Regions from separate parts of the Streptosporangium fragile genome, predicted to be linked through region 2. Evidence: riboswitches for the same ligand, from Rfam matches in the RefSeq annotation. Region 2 holds a riboswitch; each other region holds the start of a gene.
What was found. Region 2 has a riboswitch for cyclic di-AMP ahead of ABD841_RS07145 (CHAP domain-containing protein). Riboswitches for the same ligand answer to the same signal wherever they lie in the genome.
Positions count from the first base shown of each region.

Region 1 (4,186 bases), on a different contig from region 2:
AACTCGATCCGGATCGCCGACGTCTTCCACCGCGCTCCCAGGGCCGACCGCACGGTCGTGCTGACCGGCGGGGTCCGCACCCCCTCCGACGCCCTGGTGGGCCCGGTCGCGGTGGCGGCGATCCGGGGGCTTCACGTCGACACGCTGTTCCTCGGGGTGCACGGGATGAGCACCCGCGCCGGGTTCACCACGCCCAACCTGCTGGAGGCCGAGACCAACCGGGCACTGGTCGCCTCCGCGCACCGGCTGGTGGTGCCCGCCGACCACACCAAGTGGGGCACGGTCGGGATCAGCACGATCGCCGAGCTGTCCGAGGCCCACGTCGTGGTCACCGACTCCGGCCTTCCGGAGGAGGCCCGCGAGGAGCTGGCCGCCGCGGTGGGCGAGCTGATCATCACAGAACCGCAGCAGGAGAGCGAGACCCTGAGCCGATGAAGCGCACCATCACCCACCTGGCCGACGGCCGTGAGCTGTTCTACTTCGACCGGCGGGACGACGCGGACCGCAGCGCGGTCGACGAGCGCGACCTGCCGCCCCGCCCGCCGGCCTCGGAGCTGCGCTACGACCCGCTCACCGAGGAGTGGATCGCGATGGCCGGCCACCGCCAGGGCCGCACCTTCCTACCCCCGGCCAGTGAGTGCCCGCTGTGCCCGTCCGTCCCCGGCCGCCCGACCGAGATCCCGTCCGCCGAGTACGAGGTGGTGGTCTTCGAGAACCGCTTCCCGTCCTTCTCCGCCCAGCCGGGGACGTACGGGCAGGTCGGCGGGTTGAGCGAGGTCCGCCCGGGGGCCGGCCGCTGCGAGGTGGTCTGTTTCACCTCCGAGCACGACTCCTCCTTCTCCCGGCTCTCCCCCGAGCAGGTCGAGCTGGTCATGGAGGCGTGGATCGACCGGACGGCCGAGCTGTCGGCGATGCCGGGCGTGGAGCAGGTGTTCTGCTTCGAGAACCGGGGGGCGGAGATCGGCATCACGCTGACCCACCCGCACGGCCAGATCTACGCCTACCCGTACGTGACCCCGCGCACCAGGCTGACCTTCGGGGCGGCCGAGCGCCATCGGGAGCGGACCGGCGGCAACCTGTTCGCCGACGTGCTCGCCGCCGAACGGGAGGCGGGGGTCCGGGTCGTCGCCTCGAACGAGCACTGGACCGCTTTCGTGCCGGCCGCGGCGCGCTGGCCCGTCGAGGTGCACCTCTACCCGCACCGCCGGGTGCCCGACCTGGGAGGTCTGGAGCCCGCCGAGCGTGCGGCGTTCGGCCCCCTCTACACCGACGTCCTGCGCCGCCTCGACGGGTTGTTCGACATGCCGATGCCGTACATCGCGGCCTGGCACCAGGCTCCGGTGAATGTCGGCCGCGACCTGGCGTATGCCCACATGGAGCTCTTCAGCATCCGCCGCGCGGCGAACAAGCTGAAGTATCTCGCCGGATCGGAGTCGGCCATGGGAGCATTCGTGAACGATGTGCTACCCGAAGAGACAGCACAACTTCTGCGCTCCGTCGTCACGGATTGATCACTTATTGGTCTCGGATTGCAGTCGCATGACTTTCGGTTTACCACTACTATCCTTCCCACATCAGCTCTAACTGCTGATATGCCTAATCTCAGGCGCCTCGCCCGAGAGCCGGGGAACCACCGCACCTGGGGTGAAACCACTTCGGTGGAAGGGCTTCCTCCAGCCCGAACCCGTCAGCTAACCCGGTAGGCGGAAGGAGAGGAGAGTCGTGGCGGCACCGTCCCCCACGTTCCGTCGTCATGCGGTCTGGATCCTTTGCCTCGGCTCGGCAGCCGCGTTCACGCTCGGTGCCCCCACCGCGGGCAGCGCGGAGCCCAAGCCGACCGAGGCCGAACTCCGCGCCGAGCTGGCCAAGCTCAACAAGAAGATCGACAAGCTGATCGAGTCCTACGCGGCCAAGCGCGAGTCGCTCCAGAAGGCACAGAAGGCCGAAGCCGTCGCCAAGAGGAACCTGCAGCGGGCGGAGGAGGAGTACGCGGCGGCCAAGCAGGAGGTCGACTCCATCGTCCAGCTGCGCTACCAGAGCAGCGCGGGAAGCCTGCCCTCCCTGCTGTTCGCCCCCGATCTGAGCGGTGCCGCGGTGATGGAGCAGCTCACCGCCCAGCAGAGCGCCCACCTGCAGGGCTTCGCCGACAGCCTCGGCCGCAGGGAGCAGGCCGCCGAGAGGGCGGCCCGGCTCACCGACGAGATCAAGGAGGAGGCCAAGGAGGTACAGTCCCAGCGCGACGAGGCCGAGGACCTGATCGACGACATCAAGGACAAACTCGACCGGCTCGTCCCCGTGGGCTCCGGCCGCCGCGCCGACGGTACCTGGGCTCCCCAGCTCCCCACCGGCGCCGACAACATCACCGACCGGACCCGCATCATGCGCGACGCCATCAAGAGGCGCTTCGACCTCCCGTACACGGTCGGCTGCTACCGGCCCACCAACGACGGCGGCGAGCACCCGCTGGGGCGCGCCTGCGACTTCATGATGAGCACCGGCGGCGCGATGCCCACCGCGGCCAACCTCAAGCTCGGCGACGAGATCTCCGCCTGGGCCCTCAAGAACCGGGCCAAGCTCGGCGTCAAGTACGTGATCTGGCGCCAGCGCATCAACCACGGCTCCGGCTGGCGCTTCATGTCCGACCGCGGCGGCATCACCGCCAACCACTACGACCACCCGCACATCTCGATGTTCTGAGCGGCCGGACCCGGCCGCCGACGGGCGGAATCGGCCTCCGGCGGCGGGCGGTCCCGACCCTCGGCGGGCGGTCCCGGCGGAATCCGCGCCGCGCTCCGGGGCCTGCGGAATACGAGGTCGGTGGCGGAAAAAGGACGTGACAGCGGTGGTGATGCCCGAAAGGATGGGACACCATGACCGATACTCGGATTGATCCCCCTTTCATCGCCGACGAGGGCCCGATGCTGCACGCGTGGCTCGACTGGCACCGGGAGACCCTGGCCGTCAAATGCGCGGGACTGACGGACGAGCAGCTGCGCCTGCGCGCGGCCGAGCCGTCCACGCTGTCGCTGCTGGGTCTGGTCCGGCACATGACCGACGTCGAGCGCAGCTGGTTCCGTAACGTGCTCAACGGCGAGGGCACGGTCGGGATCTACTACTCCGACGACGACCCGGACGGCGACTTCGACACCCTGGAGACCAGCCCCACGGCCGAGCACGCCTTCGACAGGTGGCAAGCGGAGATCGCGCACGCCAGGGAGCTGTCGGCGGGGCTGCCGCTGGACACCATCGGCAAGGGGCAGCGCCATGACCAGGACGTCTCGCTGCGCTGGATCCTCGTCCACATGATCGAGGAGTACGCCCGGCACAACGGGCACGCCGACATCATCCGCCAGCGGATCGACGGGGTCACCGGCGAGTAGCGGGCCCCTCCAGCGCCTCGGCGATCACCTGGTCGAGGTTGGCCAGGTTCGCCGGGCGGGCCGCGGCCGCCTCCGCGAAGCGGGCGAGCAGGCGGGCGAAGGTCTCGCGGTCGGATTCGGCCCAGTCGGCCATCAGCCCGTCCAGGTAGGTCCGCCGGTGCCGGACGACGGCGTCGAGCACCCTGCGGCCCCGGTCGCTGAGCACCAGCCGGGCCCGCCTGGCGTCCACCGCCGACTCTTCCCGCGCGACGAACCCGGCGCCGATGGCGTCGTTGACCAGTCTGCTGGCGGTGGACGGATCGACGTCCAGCTGCTCGGCGACGGCGCCCACGGTGACCTCGGGCACGTCCAGGGCGAGCTTGTGCACGGCGTGCACGACCATCACGTTCGACATCTGCACCGGGCGCTGCGACTCCCCCGCCCTGCGCGGGCGCAGCGGCCGCGACCACATCCGGCGTAGCCGGAACAGCGCCACGTCGATCAGCGCTCCAGGCGTCCCGTCATCCACGGCGCAACCCTAACGCCTGCGGGCGCGACCGGTGCCCGGCCCCGGGCACCGGAGCGGCGACGGGAGCGCGGCACCGTACCGGGCGCCGCGAACCGCACGAGACGGCACGAACCGTACGGTGCCACGCGGCGTCGGCGTACGTACGGCGGCGCGGCGGAACGGGGTCAGCCGGAGAGACGGACCGGGTTGACCAGGTCGGCGTACATCAGCAGACCGGCCATGATGATCATGATGAAGGCGATCGCGTAGGTCAGCGGGAGCGCCTTGGCGATGTCGACGTGACCGGGCGTGGGGCGGC
Region 1 covers NZ_BAAAVI010000090.1:3,309-7,494, reverse strand. Annotated here, with positions in the region: gene ABD841_RS36140 (DeoR/GlpR family DNA-binding transcription regulator) at 1-435, shown strand, start outside; gene galT (galactose-1-phosphate uridylyltransferase) at 432-1,511, shown strand; cyclic di-AMP (ydaO/yuaA leader) riboswitch at 1,584-1,720, shown strand; gene ABD841_RS36130 (coiled-coil domain-containing protein) at 1,723-2,697, shown strand; gene ABD841_RS36125 (DinB family protein) at 2,871-3,380, shown strand; gene ABD841_RS36120 (MarR family winged helix-turn-helix transcriptional regulator) at 3,367-3,888, opposite strand; gene ABD841_RS36115 (M50 family metallopeptidase) at 4,053-4,186, opposite strand, start outside.
Region 1: another riboswitch for cyclic di-AMP. It lies ahead of ABD841_RS36130 (coiled-coil domain-containing protein); the one in region 2 lies ahead of ABD841_RS07145 (CHAP domain-containing protein).

Region 2 (4,186 bases):
GTACACCACGAGGAGCGAGCGATGTGGACTCCCGACGACATCCCCGACCTGACCGGCCGCACCGCGGTGGTCACCGGGGCCACCGGCGGCATCGGCCTGCCGACGGCGCTGGAGCTGGCCCGGCACGGCGCGAGGGTCGTCCTGACCGCGCGTGACCCCGGGCGGGGCCGGGCCGCGCTGGAGACGATCAGGTCGGCGGTCCCGGGAGCGGCCGTCGAGATCGGCGCGCTGGACCTGGCCGACCTGGGCTCGGTGCGCGCGTTCGCGGCGACCGTCGAGGAGCCGCTGGACCTGCTGGTCAACAACGCCGGGATCGGCATGATCCCCCGGCGGACCACCGCCGACGGGTTCGAGGCCCAGTTCGGCACCAACCATCTCGGCCACTTCGCGCTGACCGGGCTGCTCCTGCCCCGCCTGCTCGCCCGCCCGGGGGCCCGGGTGGTCACGGTCTCCAGCGACGCGCACGCCATGGGCAGGATCGACTTCGACGACCTGGGCCTGGAGCGCCGGTACGGCAGGTTCTCCGCCTACGGGCGTTCCAAGCTCGCCAACCTGCTGTTCGCCACGGAACTGCAGCGCCGCGCCGACGCCGCGGGCGTGGGCCTGCTGAGCCTGGCGAGCCACCCGGGCGCGACGGCCACCGGGATCGTGAAGCTGGGGCCGGTCAACGCCCTGCTGCGCCTGGTGATGCAGTCACCCGCCAAGGGCGCCGTACCTTCCCTTTACGCGGCCACCTCCCCCGACGCGAAGGGCGGGGAGTTCGTCGGCCCGGGCCTGAAGGCGGTGCGCCGCTCACCGCAGGCGACGGATACGGCGCTGGCCCGGCGACTGTGGGAGGTCTCCGAGGAGCTGACCGGCGTACGATTCGAGGTGGCCCGGCAGCACTGACGATCCAGCGGAGGCACCTTGCGTCTTGACCCCCTGCGGGAGCGGGCGATTCTGGACGCGACCCTGGAGTTGCTGTCCGAGGTCGGGTACGACCGGATGTCCATCGACCAGATCGCCAAGCGGGCCAGCGCCAGCAAGGCGACGATCTACCGTCGCTGGCCGGGCAAGGAGGCCCTGGTCGTCGACCTGGTCTGCAACCACCTGGAGAGCGACGTCCCGGCCCCACCCGACACCGGGTCGATGCGCGGCGACCTGGTCGAGGTCGTGGCCGGTTTCTGCCGGGTCGTGGAGCAGAAGCACGCCATGATCTTCGGCCTGTTCACGGCGCTGCTCGTCTCCCCCGAGCTGGCCGCCGCCCTGCGCGACCACGTGCCCAGGCCCGATATCACGGGCACCACGCCGCTGCTCGACCGCGCCAGGGAGCGCGGCGAGCTGCCGGGCCACGTCGATCCGGCGGAGATCAGGAAGGTCACCGAGGCGATGGTGTGGCATCGCCTGTTCTTCACCGGCAGACCGCTCGACCGGGCGTTCGCCGAGGAGACGGTCGACCGGTTCCTGCTCCCCCTGATCCGCGCCTGGTCGGCTCCCGGGGAGTGAGACCGCTCAGCGGCGGTCGTGCCCCCGGAGCACTCTCCGGAGGGCCGGAGATCACTGTGACCTTTCCATGGCTTTCATGATGCTGTGCGTACCTTCACCACACTTTTTACTATCGAAATCGTGTTCGATTAAATCGTGACCATGGAACGGCCCGGCGGGGCACCCCCGCCCGGCTTCCGTCGCGCCCGCCGACGAAGATCGGCCGACTCGCGAAGCGGGCCGGAATCCCCGCGCACAGCGGGGTTCCGGCCCCGGATCACCCCTTCACTCCGGCGGCCGGATCCGGCGCGTCCGGCGCCGGAACGGACCTCCGCCACCCCTTTCCTCCGGCCGGGTGGCGCCCTGTTGTACCCCCCGTTTTCGGACGTAGTACCAAGCGATGGCAATGTGTCGCATTTGTAATCTTCTGTCCGAATCCCGTAGCTTCATCTCGTTCGTGGCGAACGCCTAGGTCTATCGAGACCTGAGCGTTGCCGTCACATTGCCCGACCGCGCTTCACCTGGGCGGACCTCGTCCCGGTGAGCACGGCCGCCGAATCCGCGACACCCGTCGCAGAACCGGGGAACCACGTTCCTGGGGTGAATCAGCGCATACCGCGCCGTAGGGCACTTCCCAGCCCGAACCCGTCAGCTAACCCGGTAGGCGGAATGGAAGCGAAGCAAGGAGTCGAACCCCCGCATGGCCAAGTACCGCCCCACCCCCAACGCCCCCCACCTCACGCGGATCGTTCTGGGCGCGTCCATCGCCCTCACCGCCGGCATCGCCGCCCCCGCCGCGTTCGCCGACAGCCACCCCCCGCTGAGCGCCCCGCCCGCCGAGTCCGTCAACACCCCCAAGAGCGCCTCGCCGGCGAAGACCCCCCTGGAGATCCAGGCGGAGAAGCTGCCCAAGGTGTCGGCCGCCCAGGTCCTGGAGCTGGCCGCCAAGCAGATCGGCATCCGCGAGAACGCCCAGGGTGGCGGGACCAAGTTCCACGACTGGTACATGTCCTCCTCCCGCGCCAAGGAGACCGTCGCCCGTGACGGCGGCTCCGTCCGCGCCTACGCCAACGCCCCCTGGTGCGCGATGTTCGTCTCCTGGATCGGCGAGCAGGCGGGCATCCGGCCCACCATGGGCTGGGACGCCTACACCGTCACCCACGCCAAGTGGTTCAAGGCCAACAAGCACTGGGGCCAGACCCCCAAGCCCGGCGCCGTGGTCTACTTCGACTGGAACGGCAGCAAGAACCTCGACGCGATCGACCACGTCGGCTTCGTGAAGAAGGACAACGGCGACGGCACGATCACCACGATCGAGGGCAACACCGGCGTCGGCCGCGTCGAGCAGCGCGTCCGTCCCAAGTCCCAGGTCGTCGGCTACGGCTACCCGGTCTACGCCGGGTAGGCCGCGCGCAGCGTCCACCCGCCACGGCGACGCGTGACCCGCGCCGTCCGTGGCACCCGCCGGACCCCCACCCGGCCCGCAACGCCCAGGGGCGCCGCTCGACCGAGCGGCGCCCCTGGGCGTTGGACGCCGGGCCCCGTGTCCTCCGTGCGGGCCGCCGGAGTCGGCGGCGGCCGCGGGCCGCTCACTGCCCGTCGAGGGTCTCCCGGTGGGTGGCGCGGCGGGTCCGCTCGTCACCTGAGGCGGTGAGGCTGCCCAGGATGGCGAGGAGTTCGGCGTTGCGGGTGCCGGGTTCGGCGTGGAAGACGACGAGGATCAGGCCGTCGGTGCCGTTGATGGTGAGTTTGTCGGAGTGCAGGTCGAGTTCGCCGACCTGAGGATGGTTCAGACGGACGATGTGTCCGCGTTTGGGTTGTACGTCGTGGCGGGCCCACAAACGGCGGAACTGCTCGCTGCGTACGGACAACTCCCCGACGAGTTCCTGCAGCCGCGGATTGTCGACGTCCGGCCCGACGTGGGCGCGCAGGCTGGCGACCCCCTCCTCGACGGTCCTCTCCCAGTCCCGCCGCAGGTCCCGTTCGGCCTCGTCCAGGAGAACCGCCTGGAGCAGGTTGACGCCGGGCGCATAGTTGGGGGAGAGCGCGGCGGCGAGGGAGTTGACGGCGAGCAGGTCGGTGAACTTGTTCTGGACGTAGGCGGGGTTGCCGGTCCAGCCGTCGATGAGCCGGAGGATGCTCGACGGCACCTGCTCGGGTGTGCGCGGCCGCTTGGCGCGGGTGCGGGCGGACGGGCGCCGGCCGCCCCGGTGCGCGCCCGCCAACCCGATGAGATGGGCGGTGGCGTCGGCATCCAGGCGCAGGACCAGGGCGAGGGATCGGAGGACCTGTTCGGAGGGGTTGCGGTCGCGGCCCTGTTCGAGGCGCAGATAGTAGTCGGAGCTGATGCCGGCGAGCATGGCGACTTCCTCGCGGCGTAGTCCCGGTACCCGGCGCAGGCCGCCGCCGGGAAGCCCGGCGTCCTCGGGCCGGACCTGGGCCCGGCGGGCGCGCAGGAACTCACCCAGCGCGTTCGTTCCGTCCATGCCTCAACGGTAGGCCCACCGCCCCGGGAGTGACTGTCCCTGCCGGTCCCAGGAACAGCGGGGCACTGCCACCTGCGGGCGTCCTGCCGGACGATGGTCATCGCCAGGTCGCCCGGGAGCGGCGACCGGTTTCCCGGTGAGAAGAACGAGAGGGATGACCATGCCTGCAAGCGTTGGCGGTGGGAGCGTTACTCCGGCAGAGGGCCTGACGCTGTCCCGTATGGGCTACGGAGCCA
Region 2 covers NZ_BAAAVI010000007.1:139,135-143,320, reverse strand. Annotated here, with positions in the region: gene ABD841_RS07155 (oxidoreductase) at 22-888, shown strand; gene ABD841_RS07150 (TetR/AcrR family transcriptional regulator) at 907-1,485, shown strand; cyclic di-AMP (ydaO/yuaA leader) riboswitch at 2,006-2,146, shown strand; gene ABD841_RS07145 (CHAP domain-containing protein) at 2,165-2,869, shown strand; gene ABD841_RS07140 (helix-turn-helix transcriptional regulator) at 3,054-3,950, opposite strand; gene ABD841_RS07135 (oxidoreductase) at 4,105-4,186, shown strand, end outside.

Region 3 (4,186 bases), on a different contig from region 2:
TAGCCGGGCTGCTGGCCGTAGCCGGGCTGAGCCTGCTGCCCGTAACCCGGCTGGGCGGCCTGCTGCCCGTAACCCGGCTGGCCGTAGTCGGGCTGCCCGTACGACTGCTGCTGGCCGTAGTCGGCCTGCTGGCCGTACCCCTGCTGGCCATAGCCGGGCTGGGCGGCCTGCTGCCCGTAACCCGGCTGGGCGGCCTGCTGGCCGTAGCCGGGCTGAGCCTGCTGCCCGTAGCCGGGCTGCTGGCCGTACGCGCCCGTGGCGCCCTGCTGGCCGTAGCCGGGCTGCTGGCCGTACCCCTGCTGCCCGTAGCCGGGCTGGGCGGCCTGCTGGCCATAGCCGGGCTGGGCGGCCTGCTGCCCGTAACCCGGCTGGGCGGCCTGCTGGCCGTAGCCGGGCTGAGCCTGCTGCCCGTAGCCGGGCTGCTGCCCGTACCCCTGCTGCTGACCGTAACCGGGCTGCTGGCCGTACCCCTGCTGCCCGTAGCCGGGCTGGGCCTGACCGGGACCGGTGTTCGGCTGTGAGGCCTCCGACCGATATCCCACAACTGTCACATCGGGGTCGTGCTGACCGGGGGCTCGACCCACGTTGTGCTGTCCGTAATCCGGCTGTCCCGACGGTGTGCGATCGCGGTCGGGATCATCCTGTGGATACGGCGGCTGTCCGGTGCTCACCGCGTCACCTCACTTAGACTGCGCATGTGGCATATGTCAGACTCACATGCTTGCTGCTGCACAAGGTATCGAGATAGGTATCAACAGTCACCTTTCCGTTGAGTCAGCCCCACTGTCAGGAGAGTCCGGCTCGCGTGTCAGATGAAGCAGCATGCGGGTGTTTCCCAAGGTGTTGGGCTTGACGTGCTCCAGGTCGAGGAACTCGGCGACGCCTTCGTCGTACGACGCGAGAAGCTCCGCGTAGACCTCCGGTGAGACGGGCGTGCCCTGGATCTCCCGGAATCCGTGGCGGGCGAAGAAGTCGACCTCGAAGGTGAGGCAGAAGACCCGCCGCAGACCCAGTTCCACGGCGGTGCGGATGAGCGCCGAGACGATCCGGTGGCCGATCCCCATCCCCCGGCAGTCGGGGTCGACCGCGACGGTGCGGATCTCGGCGAGGTCCTCCCAGAGCACATGGAGCGCCCCGCAGCCGAGGACCCGCCCCGTCCCGTCGGTGGCGACCCAGAACTCCTGGATGTCCTCGTAGAGGGTGACGGTGGCCTTCTCCAGCAGGCGCGGGCCGGCCCCGCCGTAAGTGTCGACGAGCCGGCGGATGGCGCGGACGTCCGGGGTGCGGGCACGGCGGACGACGACCCCGGCGGCCCCCGGGCCGGACGGGGCCCGCTCCGCCTTCTCCCCCCCGGATCGAGAGGGCCGCTCCCCGCTCGCGACGGCGTCCGCGGCCACGACGGGGGAATGCTCCGCAACCTGGTCCATGACTGATCAGCGTACGTCCTCGGTGAACCTTAATTACGGCTCATCCTTAAACTTCCCCTCGCTACCGCCGGATGACCGTTCGCCGCCGGATTCCCCCACGACCCCCACGGATCACGAGTGTGTCGTATCTCATCTTCCGTCTCCCTTCGGACCTGCGACGACAGACGTCACACACGTCGCGCGAAAGAGAAAGGCAGCGTAATGGGCACGGGGACCTTGACATGACGTGATCCTTCCGTGACATTTCAGTTGCGCGAGCTCTACCAGGTTCGCAGTTCTGGTTGAGCAAGAACCTCCGGTGCACTAATGTCCGTGCTCGATGTCAGAGACGTGAAAGCCTGACCCGCCGAATCCCCCGCCCCCGGGGGAGCCGGGGACCCACCTTCTCCACGAAGTCCCCGGGGTGAATCCGGGTGCCACCGGCGCACCTGGTAGGGCTGCCTCCGGCCCGAACCCGTCAGCTAACCCGGTAGGCGGCCGAGGAGAGGAGCCTGTTGGTGAAGCGCACGCGCGGCCGCGGACAAGGACATGCGGGCCGTGACGCCCGCGGTCGAGAACGCACATCGCGCGGGCTCCGTCGCCGCATCGCGGTCATCGGGCTGGCCTTCGCCGCCCTGACCTTCGGCACCCCGCTCGTCGCGGCCACCGCCGACCCCCAGCCCAGCCTCCAGGAACTGGCCGACCAGGCCGAGAAGCTGCACAACGAGATCGGCATGCTCACCGAGCAGTACAACGGGGAGCGGGTCAAGCTCAAGCAGGCGCAGCGCGCCGCCGAAAGCGCCAAGAAGACCCTCGCGGTCAGCGAGTCCGAGCTGGAGGCCCGGCGCACCAAGGCCACCCTCCTGGCCCAGAGCAACTACATGTCGGGCGGTCTGAGCCCCGGTCTCGCCTTCAGCCAGGCGACCGACCCCGACGCCTTCCTCGACCAGGCCACCACCGCCTACGCCCTGCAACAGCAGCAGAGCGAGGAGGTCGCCCAGGTGGGCCGGGCGATCGAGGCCGCCCAGCAGGCGCAGGCCAGCGCCAAGGCCAGAACCGACGAGGTCGAGAAGCTCCTGGCCGACATCGACAAGAAGCGCACCAGGATCGAGCGCCTGGTCGCGCGGGTCGAGAGCAGCCTGTTCAGCGAGGTCCGGGAGCGGGCCGCCAGCGGCCGGGGCGCCCGGGTGAAGGTCGACGTGCCCATCCCGGGCAGCGGCAAGGCCGCCGAGGCCGCCCGCTGGGCACTCACCCAGCAGCTCAAGCCCTACGTCTGGGGCGCCGAGGGCCCCCACGGCTTCGACTGCTCCGGACTGGTCATGTGGGCCTACCAGAAGGTCGGCATCAGCCTGCCGCACTACACCGGTGACCAGTGGGCCGCCGGCACCCGCATCTCCAAAGACCAGCTACGCCCGGGCGACCTGGTCTTCTTCTACAACGACTTGCACCACGTGGGGATCTACATCGGCGGCGGCCTGATGGTCCACGCGCCGCGCACCGGTGACGTCATCCACATCGCCAGCATCGAGAACCGGCCCTTCGCCGGCGGCGTGCGCATCGCCGACTGATCCCGTCCGGGCGGGCGCGGCGGGGCCGCGTCAGGTCTTCGCCTCCGCACCGGAGTGCGACCGAGCGCGACTTCGGCTCCCGTGCGGACGGTCCGGGGCCTCCGCACGGCCCTGTCACGCCGCCTGGGCGGCGCGCGGGGACGGACGGCCGTCCGCCGGGGCCCCGGCGACGCGGATGTCTAGATGAGGCGGCGGCGGGCCGCCCAGGCCACGGCCTCGATCGCCGTGGCGACGCCGATGCGGTCGCAGATGCCCCTGAGCCTGCGCCTGACGGTCCGGCCGCTGATGTCGAGACGGCGCCCCACCCGGTCGACGGTGACGCCCTTGGCGAGCTCCGCCAGCAGCACGAGGTCATCGTCGCTGAGACTGATATCGCTCAGGCCCAGGGGGCTGTCGCCATGGCGCGAATCCACTTCCGGATATGCCATCTAGAGTCACTCCCCCCACTACAGGAATCCGGACGTGAAGACGCCGGGAATCAATACCGCCCGTCAGGAACGGTAAACGCCTCGTTCAAAGGTCGTCAAGTTCCGCCCTTCATGGGGCGCGCGCGCTATTGACATAGTACGTGCAACGTGAAGTACTCATGATATGTCAGCGCCTTTGTGGTTAAGTCGTGGCAACGCCGAGGCGCAGGCCCGCAACCGCCCGCCGGCTGCGGCAATCGGAGCCTTCACAGAACAAACTTTCGCCGGAGCCGTCGTCGCGGGGATCCCCGCAGGCCCACGGCGGGACGGGCACGGCCCCGCGGCATTTCCCCGGAAAAGACGATCTACTTCCGGCGCTCTTCGGCCGCCACGTCACCCGCCGGCTTGACGGTACCGGGGAAATCATCCTCCAATGGGAAGGCCACGCGAGCGCCTTTGCGGCATTCGGCGACTATCCCCGAGGGCCAACCGCCCCGCGGTATAGAGCACGGGTGAAATGCGGTTTTCGCGCCATGCGGTAACGCGACCGCAATTGGGCGGGGAGCCGGGAGCGCGGCGGGCGTCCTCGACCTCCCGGGTACGGCCCGCCCGCCCCTGGCTTCGCCGGCGCGCTGCGGACGGCGGAGAAGTCTCACCGTTACGATCCGCCGCCCCGGCTTGCCACCGGGCTCGTCCCTCAGGACGCGGAGTCGCGCGGAACGCCGATCCACAGCGGCGAGGTGCCGGGGCGTGGCCGGACGCGGCCGGCCCGCCCGGAGAGGTGCCGGGGCGTGGCCGGACACCG
Region 3 covers NZ_BAAAVI010000001.1:179,218-183,403, reverse strand. Annotated here, with positions in the region: gene ABD841_RS00860 (RDD family protein) at 1-551, opposite strand, end outside; gene ABD841_RS00855 (amino-acid N-acetyltransferase) at 759-1,427, opposite strand; cyclic di-AMP (ydaO/yuaA leader) riboswitch at 1,762-1,919, shown strand; gene ABD841_RS00850 (C40 family peptidase) at 1,925-2,974, shown strand; gene ABD841_RS00845 (LuxR C-terminal-related transcriptional regulator) at 3,154-3,387, opposite strand.
Region 3: another riboswitch for cyclic di-AMP. It lies ahead of ABD841_RS00850 (C40 family peptidase); the one in region 2 lies ahead of ABD841_RS07145 (CHAP domain-containing protein).

Region 4 (4,186 bases), on a different contig from region 2:
GTGGCGTTACCGTCCTCGAAATCGTCGCCGAACAGCGTTGCGGCGAACGCGCTGGGCACCGCCAGCAGCGCCATCGCCCCGAGCACCATGACGGCGAGGGCCGCCGCGAGCGCGGCGAGCAGTGAGTTGGCGCGGAGCTCTTTCCTTCTGCGCACCGTGGAACCTCCAGTTCCGTCAGTGCCGACCGGGCCGTGCTCCGGCCCGGTCGGACCATGGCCTTGCGCCGGGGCCCGAACCGGTGACGTCGGCGTGGCCGCGCTCCGCGGTCACGTGCCGGCATGGCCGGAGGCCCTGGCGAACGGTGTCCGCCGGGCGTCGCCGGAGCCCGTCCGCCACCGCCGGCGCAGGCCTTGGACAGGGTCAGGCCTCCGCCGGAGCACGTGCGGACGGGTCCCGGGCGGCGCCCGGGGATGAAGGGTGGGAAAGCGCTATCCAACTCTTTTCGCACTTGTACGCCCCCGGTAAGGGACGGGTCAAGCGCCGAGTTCGTCCCCGTCCGGGCGGCAGCCCGGCCACCCGCCCGGCGGGAACGCGTTCTTCCAGGTGAGAACCCGTCCGCCCGGGTGGGACGTAACGCGAAAATTTCCCCGCGAACACGCGGAGGTTTCCCGGGGCGGCCCCGTCGCCGGGGCGGTACGGCCCGGCGGGCGGGTGGCGCCCCCGCCGGGCGGCCCCACCGCCTTCGACCGTTCGGTGAGCGCCCTCTGCGCCGGCGTCGCCGTCGCCCCCCGCCGGGCGCCTCGACGCGCTTGCCGCAGGCGGCCGAGGGCGGGTTGCGGGTGCCCGCCGGCGCCGGCTACGCCTTCGCCGACGCGGGCAGGCACTCATCGGCTACGCCGCACGGCACGCCGTAGGGCAAGATCACCAGCACCTTCCGCGGGCCGCCGGACAGCGCCGTCGGGCTCTCCCGGGAGCGCGCCGACGTCGCCCGTCACCGGTGGTTCCGGGCACTCCCGCCGCGGCCGTCGCCCGCCGTCGTCTCGCGCGCCGCCCAGTCCAGGAGTGCCCGGGCGGTCTGGAACCGCCGGCCGGAGACCGTCTCGCCGAGGATCACGCCGACCAGCCGGTGGTTGTGGCTGTCGGCGGCGAAGGCCAGGCTGTAGCCCGCGGCGCGGGTGAAACCCGTCTTCAGGCCGAGCGCGCCCGGTGAGCCGAGCAGCTTGTTGGTGTTGTGCCAGGTGTAGGCGCGGTGATCGGCTGTCCTGGGGGTCGTGTGGCGCCGGGTGGAGGTGATCTTCACCAGGGCCGGGTTGCGCAGCGCGATCTCGGCCAGCCGGGTCTGGTCCCGCGCGGTGGAATAGCCCTCGCCCTCGGGGGTGGGCAGCCCGTCGGCGTTGAGGTACCTGGTGTCGCGCATCCCGAGCTCGCGCGCGGTGGCGTTCATCTTCGCGGTGAATCCGGCGACCCCGGGACCGTAGGCGCGGGCCAGCGCGTGGGCGGCGTCCGCGCCCGAGGGAAGCATCAGGCCGTACAGGAGGTCCTCGACGGAGAGCCGGTCTCCCACGCGCAGGTACGCGCTGGTGCCTCCACCGGCCTGTGCGTACCACACGTCCTCCGGCGTGATCGTGACCGTGTCCGTCGGCCTAGCCTCCCTGAGCACGATGTATGCGGTCATCACCTTGGTCAGGCTGGCCACCGGCATTCGCCGGTCGGCCCCCTTGCTGAGCCTGACGTCGCCCGTCGAGGCGTCGACCAGATAGGCCGCGCGTCCGAGCACCGCCGGTGCCTTGCTGCGGGCGGCCTCACCGCCGGCGGGCGGGGTCAGCGGGAGGAGCGTCCCGGCGCCGGTCTGCGGGGCGCCGGTCTGCACGGTGGCGGCGCCGGTCTGCGGGGCGCCGGTCTGCACGGTGGCGGCTTGCGCGGTGGCGGCACCGGAGGCCACGGTACCGACGGCGACGACGGCGCCCACGAGTGCGTGACCCAGCCGGTTCTTCGGGAGACCCAGCCGGTTCTCCGGGAAGTCCGGGCGGTCCGGGGAGAGGTTCAGGCGGTTCTTCGGGGAGGAGGCAAGCCGGTGCTTGGGCATGATGGGTTGGTCCTTGCTTCCATGCCGCCTACCGGGTCAGCTGACGGGTTCGGGCTGGGAAGTGCCCTACGGGGCGCAGCTCGGGGGCTGGCGCTCCGATTCACCCCGAAGGGATGGGTCCCCGGCTCCGCGAGGTGCGGATTCGGCGGCCGTGCGCCGTCCCGGCGGGAAGGGCCCGCCGGGGACACACGGTCCGGGCAACGAAACGGCAACGGGTGCGGCCGGATGGTCGTGCCTGCGTCTGCCGCGATTCCCTAGAAAGTAATATAACCGCACATAAATCCGCAAATGGGACAAAAGGTGCCGCGTCTTGTCGTGCGCGGGGACCGGCGGCCCGGCCTGATCCCCCCGAACCCCGCGTCGCCCCGCCACCGCGGAGAACGGATCGCCCGCTCCGGGCCGCGTACCCCTCCGACGGGCCCGGAGCGGGCGTCGCCTTCCGGCGTCCTACTCCTCGGAGCCGGTCTCCTTCGCGAGCTTCACGGGAGGTCCGGCGGGCTGGCGTCTTTCCCGCGCCCGGTCCGCCCGCTCGTGCTTCAGGACCGCCCGTACGCCGAGCAGGAAGACAGTGGCGACGATGGCGGGAGGCGCCAGAGCCGAGACGATCTCGTACATGAAGATCACCGCTTGTGTGGGATGAGAGGCGAGGCTGCTCCAAGGATACGGTTCCGTGCGGGCGGGTTGCCCGGCGAGGCGGGGTGATCGCGTCTGCGCCGCGGCCCGGACAGGGGAGACGTTGACCGGCGGTCGCCCGGCGGGGCCGCCGCAGCCGCCGGCCCTCCGCGCCGACGCGGCTCGTACGCCGCCCGGGGCGCCGGAAACACGCCCGGATTCCCCGCCCGGCCGGTGCGCGGTCCTTCGGGGAGCGGAGGAGCCGCCGGCGGCGCGTACCCCGCGCCCGGTGACGGCTTACCCCGCGCGGGCCGACCCGGGCCGCCAACGCGATGGTAAGGATGGCGTCAACGGAGCGCCGGATGGTAATCCTCGACATGGCATAGGTGATCAAGGGAATGACCGCGTTCGGGTGAGGGGACGACGTGCGTGTTGAGGATCTGTCCGAGGCCGAGCTCCGGGTGTGGGAGGCCTTTCCACACGGGGAGGAGGTCGACTTCACGACCGGGGATCCGGCAGAGGACGACCCGGCGGCGGGGGCTGCCTGGGGCGCGGAGCGGACGGTCCGTGGCCGGGTGATCGCCGCTCTGCTGATGAGCGAGGAGGCGCCGCGGTCGCACCGGATCCCGGCGATGAGGCTCAAGGGGGCCCGGATCACCGAGCGGGTGGACCTCGCCTACTCCACGGTCCGTCACTCGGCTCGGTTCCTGTCGTGCTTCTTCGAGCGGGATCCGAGCCTGTACTGGGCCCGGTGTTCGCAGCTGAGCTTCAAACGCTCTCATCTGCCGGGTCTGTCGGGATCCAACGCGCAGATCGACGGGCACCTGCGGCTGGAGGCCTGTGTCTGCACCGGCCTGCTGGAACTGCGGGGAACCCAGGTGACGGGAAGCCTCACGCTGAGCCACGCGCGGGTCGGCGCGGTCGACTGCGACCGGCTGCAGGCGGGCCGCGGCCTGTCCGCGATCGGGCTGAGAGCCGTGGGCCAGGTCCGGCTGTCCGACGCCCGGGTGACCGGCACTGTGATCATGGATGAGGCGCGCTTCGCCCCGGCCGACGGCCCGGCGCTCGTGCTGGACGGGCTGGTCGCCGACGGCAGTGTCTTCTGCCGGTGGATGAGGGTCACCGGGATGGTCAGAGCGCGCAACACCCGGGTGACCGGGCCGTTCAGCTTCACCGGAAGCACGATCGCCCATCCCGGTCGGATGGCCCTGCTCGGTTCCCGCATCACCGCCGAGGGCGGACTGTACCTGGGCAGTGGATTCACCGTGACGGGCATCGTACGGCTGGCCAACTCCCGGGTCGATCGGGAGCTCAGCCTGGACGGCGCCACCCTGACCCATCCCGGCGGGGACGCGCTCCAGGCCGCCGAACTCCAGGTCGAGGGCACCCTCGAGGCGCGCGAGCTCACCGCGTGCGGCCGGGTGGACCTGTCGCAGGCGCGTATCGCCGGGTCGCTGAACCTGACCGGCGCACAGCTGACCACGCCGGATTCGAGCCCGGCCGGCAGGATCGCCCTGGACGCCGGCGGCGTCACGGTCGGAGGCGGGC
Region 4 covers NZ_BAAAVI010000042.1:12,284-16,469, reverse strand. Annotated here, with positions in the region: gene ABD841_RS25430 (pectate lyase family protein) at 1-155, opposite strand, end outside; gene ABD841_RS25425 (D-alanyl-D-alanine carboxypeptidase family protein) at 932-2,026, opposite strand; cyclic di-AMP (ydaO/yuaA leader) riboswitch at 2,037-2,184, opposite strand; gene ABD841_RS25420 (hypothetical protein) at 2,474-2,641, opposite strand; gene ABD841_RS25415 (hypothetical protein) at 3,064-4,186, shown strand, end outside.
Region 4: another riboswitch for cyclic di-AMP. It lies ahead of ABD841_RS25425 (D-alanyl-D-alanine carboxypeptidase family protein); the one in region 2 lies ahead of ABD841_RS07145 (CHAP domain-containing protein).